2 regions of the Pseudoalteromonas sp. McH1-7 genome follow, and region 1 is predicted to be linked to the other one. Evidence: riboswitches for the same ligand, from Rfam matches in the RefSeq annotation. Region 1 holds a riboswitch; the other holds the start of a gene.
The links. Region 1 has a riboswitch for lysine ahead of lysC (lysine-sensitive aspartokinase 3). Riboswitches for the same ligand answer to the same signal wherever they lie in the genome.
Positions count from the first base shown of each region.

Region 2: another riboswitch for lysine. It lies ahead of dapA (4-hydroxy-tetrahydrodipicolinate synthase); the one in region 1 lies ahead of lysC (lysine-sensitive aspartokinase 3).

Region 1 is NZ_JABWPQ010000028.1:6,045-9,219, forward strand. It holds gene nhaD (sodium:proton antiporter NhaD) at 149-1,396, shown strand; lysine riboswitch at 1,541-1,711, shown strand; gene lysC (lysine-sensitive aspartokinase 3) at 1,800-3,146, shown strand.
Region 2 is NZ_JABWPQ010000021.1:81,809-84,983, reverse strand. It holds gene HUZ36_RS15370 (2,3,4,5-tetrahydropyridine-2,6-dicarboxylate N-succinyltransferase) at 1-661, opposite strand, end outside; gene dapA (4-hydroxy-tetrahydrodipicolinate synthase) at 673-1,557, opposite strand; lysine riboswitch at 1,673-1,848, opposite strand; gene HUZ36_RS15360 (response regulator) at 2,057-3,175, shown strand, end outside.

The DNA.
Region 1 (3,175 bases):
AGTAGGTAATAGAGAAGTTACATTACTACTTCATCAATTTGTCACAAAATGTTTATCGTACGTAGCATGGGAACTATGATGGTGCTAGAATCCGCCGCGAAAACGAACCCACCCTTTGTTACATTTAATTACAGGTTGTTTACGCATTATGGTTACGCCCATTATTCTAACCCTGATAGCCATCGCTTTTATACTGATCGTTATAGAAGATATTATTCATGTAAACAAGGCCAAAACCACGCTTTTTTTTGGTACTTTATGTTGGATTATCGCCTTTATCTCTCCAATTCATGGTCAAAGCCCAGAAATTGTACAAATTGAGCTAGATCATAACATCCTAGAAATTGCCACATTATGGCTGTTTTTGATGGCGGCGATGACATTTGTTGCCTACCTAAACTCTAAAGGATTCATCCAAAATATTGTTCACCGGATCATGCCAACCCATATTAGCGAACGCAAGCTAATGTTTTTAGTTGGTGCCTTTGCATTTGTGTTTTCTTCAATATCGGACAATATTACCGCGACGCTTATTTCATTAGCTGTAGTCATGTCTTTAAAACTAGACCCGAAAAAGCTAATAAAATATGCGACCTTAATTATATTTAGTGTTAACTCCGGCGGCGTGTCTTTGATCACTGGGGATGTTACTACTTTGATGATATTTTTGGCCGACAAAGTCACAATCCCTGATCTTTTATTGCTGATCATGCCGTCTATGTTGAGTGTATTCGTGCTGGCTGCCATGCTTTCTATTGGTATGAATGAAAAAATTACCTTTGAAAAGGCTGAATTACGCAGAATTGAAAAGACCGACATTACCATTGCACTTATTTTCTTATCGACGATTTTCGCAACATTGTTCTTGAGCGTTCAATACCATGTACCGCCAATGTTGACTTTCCTATTTGGCCTGTCCTTGATGTTTTTAATGGCACAATTTTTAATGCGCAAAAAGGACGTGAATAAAAAAATCATCGACTATATTCGTGAAATTGAATACGACACCTTGTTGTTCTTTGTTGGTGTATTGCTCTTAGTTGGTGCGTTAAAAGAGGTTGGTGTACTGTCTAAGTTTACTGATTTATATCTATACCTTGCGCCAGAGTATGCAAACTATTTGGTTGGTTTGATGAGTGCTGCGGTCGATAACGTGCCATTAACCGCTGCATTATTAAAAGCAGATATTACCATGACCCCTTCACAGTGGTTGACTTTTACCTATGCAACAGGGGTAGGTGGTTCCATGCTTATCATCGGCTCTGCGGCAGGGATCATTGCGATGAGTAAGGTCAAAGCGTTGACTTTTTCAAGTTATCTCAAAATGAGCTTCTATCTACTTATTGCTTACACTGTCGGCTATAGTGGGGCATATTTCGCAGGCCAACTTATTTAGCTTGAACCACATATATTTTCACCCTTTTGGGACAAGTTTTTTATAAATTACTTGACACCTAGACGGCTAAAAGATAATTTTCCCACATCGCCCGCACTTATTGCGGGCTTTTATTTTGCTTTTATTCATATTTGCAAAGGCAAAATAAACAGAAGAGGCGCGATGCTTAGGTAGTTAGTGTGAGGTGACGAGACCAATGACCACTAGTGAGGGAAGTATTCGCCGAGGAGAAGCGTTGCTCGTCGCGACGATTCTTCGGTTTACGAGGCTGAATCCTCGGAACTGTCACCGTATTGGTGGAGAGCTTCTGGCAAAGGTCATTTCAAGCGTTCGTCTTTCTAGAAATCCCATGCCGAGTTCTCCTTATAAAATTTGACTGTGCCATCGGTCGAGAGGAGAGAAAATGAATTCGCAGTATGTTGTAGCCAAATTTGGCGGTACCAGTGTCGCTGACTTTGAAGCTATGTCTCGTTGTGCTCACATTGTTCGTGACAATCCATATATTCGAGTAGTGGTTGTTAGCGCATGTGCTGGCGTAACCAATCACCTTGTAACGCTAACTCAACAAAAGGAAGATGAAGCCGGGCGCAAAGCAGTTGTTGCAGCGGTTGAAAACATACAGCAAGCGATTATCGACAAAGTATCTTTGGATGCTGACCTTGCTGAAGGTTACAAACAAACATTTTCTGAATTTGAGAGTTTAGCCAGTTTGCCTGCATTGAGTCGGCAACAATGTGATGAGGTGCTGAGTTTTGGCGAGCGTTTTTCTTCCTACCTGTTCACGCAAATTTTAAGAAACCACAATGTCAAAGCATCTCGTTTTGATGTTAGAAAAGTACTCAAAACTGATAATCAATTTGGTAAAGCGAATCCTAATGTAGCTGCCACACGTGAAGCTGCGAAGGCTAACCTTGTTAATTTGCTGGATGATAGTGTTCAGGTAACGCAAGGCTTTATTGGCTGCGACCAATACGGTCAAACAACCACACTAGGTCGTGGTGGTTCGGATTACAGTGCTGCACTGTTAGCAGAAGCGATAGATGCTTCTAGTGTGCATATTTGGACCGACGTAATTGGTATCTTTAGCACAGACCCTCGCTTGTGTGAAAAAGCGAGGCCAATTCCTCGTTTGAGTTTTGATGAAGCTGCTGAAATGGCGACATTTGGTGCAAAAGTGCTACACCCAGCAACTATTTTACCTGCCAGCCGCAAAGGGATCTCAGTGTTTGTCGGGTCGAGCCGCGATCCACAAGCAGGAGGAACTTGGATTGAAAAAGAAAAAACTGCTCAAGCGGGGATCCGTGCAGTAACTCAACGTAAGAACCAGATCTTACTGACACTGAAAAGTCCCGAGATGCTATTGGCAAGTGGTTTTTTAGCTCGTATTTTTACAATCTTAAGTAACTACAACATTTCGGTTGATTTGGTCACTACTTCAGAGATAAGCGTTGCGCTGACGCTTGATAATGCCCCAAACGCATCTCGTCCAGAGCTGGAGCAAGCGTGCCTAGATGAGCTAGGGGAGTTTTGTCATGTCACAGTTGAAAACAATCTAACACTAGTTGCAATGATAGGCTCAGAGATCCAGCTCCGACAATGCCAGTTGAATTTAATGGATGTGTTATCTCAGTTTAACATTCGACTAATATGCCATGGTGCAAGCAAGCACAATTTGTGTTTCTTGGTGGAACAGCAGGAGTCTGATCAAGTGGTACAATCAATTCATGCCAAATTATTAGAAGTAGTATAAGTAAATTTATTGCCTGTATTGCACTAATA
Region 2 (3,175 bases), on a different contig from region 1:
TTAAACCTTGTTGGCGCGCCCACTCACTAGAGGCTGGGCGAGAGCCTGGGATCACAATTGCATTTTCAGGGATCGCCTCGTCTTTATCTAGTAAACGCTCATTGACACAATCATAAACTGGAATACTGGCAGATAAACGAACACCTGGCGCTAAGACAGCACCACGCTTTACGACAACACCTTCAACTAATACACAGCCCGCACCAATAAAAGCATCATCTTCAACAACAACCGGGCTTGCACCAACAGGCTCTAAAACTCCACCAACTTGAACAGCAGCACTTAGGTGAACATTTTTACCAATTTGCGCGCATGAACCGACCAAAGCATGACTATCTATCATAGTGCCAGCGTCAATATATGCGCCAATATTTACATAAGCCGGTGGCATGATGATGGTGCCTGCAGCGACATACGCACCACGTCTTACGCTGCTTCCACCGGGTACCATGCGCACGCCATCTTGTGCTGCAAAACCGCGTGGCGCTAGGTTATCTTTGTCCACGAAACCACCTGGGAATTCCGTATTTACGCCATTTTTGAATGCTTCAAGGATCCCTTTTTTTACTTCTACATTTGCATGCCATTGACCTTGTTCGTCTTGTGTTGCCGCACGTACAGTGCCGTTTTCGAGGTTGTTTAGTAGTGTTAACCAGCTCATGTTTTACTGCCTTAATTCCAAGATAAAATTGTTTCGTTGGCGCGTGTCAGCGCATCTGTGTGAGTAAGTTCTAAATGTGTCAAAGGAGGGCGTAGGTTTGGGCTTGTCAGCTTTCCTTGTAAATGCATCAAGACCTTAACCGGAATAGGGTTTGCCACTGCAAATAAGCTGTTCGCAGCTTTCGACCATGTAGTGAATAAATTAGGGGACGTGCCACTAAGAGAGCGCTTTACAAATTCGGCTGTTTGTTGCGGCCAAGCATTCGCAGCGACAGACACCAAGCCAGTTGCTCCCGCTTGGGCAAAGTAAGGCATTAAGCTATCATCACCGCTGTAGATTGCGACATTTGGGGCTGCTTGGCGAAATGCTTCGAAAGTTGCGATATTGCCGCTAGCTTCTTTGAGTGCCCAAAGGTTTGGGTGATTTGCAAGTTCCCCTAATAATTCAGGGGCGATGGCAACGGCACTTCGCCCTGGTACATTGTAGAGCATACATGGCACGTTGCTCTCGTTTAAGAGGGAATTAAACCAATGTGCAAGTCCCACTTTACCGGGTTTGGCATAAATTGGTGAGCCGAGTAACAAAGCATCAATGGGCTGTGTGTTGCAAAACTGCACCCACTGTATTTGTTGTTCAAGGTTGCTGCCACCCACTGCGACCATTAATGGTACGCAAGGCGCAAGTTGGCAAACAAACTCTACGATTTTTTGTTGCTCTGGCTGAGTAAGCGCAAGCCCTTCGCCGGTACTCCCAAGTAACAGAATACCATTTTGTGCCTGCTCTTGATCCCGTACAAGGGTCGTCAACGCGCTAAAATCGATCTGATTTTCAGCATCAAAAGGCGTAACTAAAGCCGTCCATAATGGATAGTCAGATAAGTTGAATTGTAATTTCATCTCTACCGAACTTAAATCATGTTCGTAGTAAGGAGGGTGTCCAAACTTCGAACCGTTAAAATTCGAAGAGCAATGGACTTAAAAAGGATAAGGCAGCCTGTGGCCTTATTTTTCTAAGACCAGAAGCTCTCCACCAAGTGTGTTGGTGACAGTCGCTGGGATTCAGCCCAGTCGCCCGAAACAGAGAATAGCAAAGTTGTCTGTTTCTCGGCGTGTATTCCCCTTACTAAGCTGCAACGGAGTTTGCTCTCCTTCACTTAGTTACCTGAATAACGCACCTCTTCCAGCCCTAATACCATTTGGTCTTAATATCTATTCGATTTAATTAAGCACCATTGGTATAAGTTTGACGCTTTGGCATCAAACTGCATAAATAGGGTGAGCTCGCATTGAAACATTTTGGCCGTCTAGGTGTCAAGTATAGGACTGTAAATAATATGATTGTCCACTACACTGAATAAGCGTGGGCATTTTTTAAAGAGGGAACAAATATACCAATATGTCGTTAATACCTAACATGAAGTTTCGCTACATAGGGGCGCTGTTGGCTATGGCTTTATTGCTGTCGATGGCCATGGTAGTGATGCAATACCTCCTCCACCAGCAGAGCCAGGATGCTCGAGTGATCAATCTTGCTGGTATGCAGCGGATGTTATCTCAACGGATTGCACTGTTCAGTTCGATAGATTCGCCGCAAGGGTTGGAGACGCTCAGATTAGCTATTGATGACTTTGAAGGTAACCATCACTTTTTAACAGAAAAAGAGGGGGGTCAGTATCACCACTTAAATGAGTCGCTTGAGTCACTGTATTATGAAAACCCAATACAATTACATCAGCAGAGTCTTACGTTTATTACTTTGGCAAAACGCCACTTAAAACAGCCAAATACTCAGTTGTCAGAAGGCATACTTACATTATCACAGACTTTATTACCTAACTTAAACCAAGCGGTCTCTCTGTTTGAACATCAAGCTAAGTTAAACACCGAGCGGGTTAGAAAAATAGAGTTATTAATTTGGCTATTAGGGCTGACGGTTTTATTTATTGAGGCTAAATTTGTATTTCGCCCAATGACAAAAGAGATAACCGAAGCTTTTAGGCAGCTTGAAGCATCAAAAAAGCTCGCGGATGACGCGCTACAATCGAAATCGCGCTTTTTGGCTCGTGTTAGTCATGAACTACGAACTCCACTTCAAGCGCTCCATGGTTACTTGGATGAATTTATAAAAAGTGCAGATGCAAAACAATTGGAGCATGTAAAGAGTGCCGCTAATCAGTTAGATATTTTGCTTTACTCGGTAGAAGATTTCAATAGTTTATCTCAGCAAGATATTGTCATTGAGCGGCATCAAATACAGCTGCACGATGTGATAAAAACAGCTTGTATCTCGTTCCAACTGAGCGCACATAACAAGTCTCTCACGTTTAATTTAGCCCTTGGGAATGCGCTAAATATGGCTTGTTTCGGTGATGCAAAACGGATAGCTTGGCTCGTTGGAGAACTTGTAAACAATGCGATTAAATTTACCGAGCGTGGTGGTATTCAAGTGTTTGCAGATATTGTGATGACTCAAGAGGCGTCTTATCTTGAGTTTATTGTTGAAGATACAGGAGAG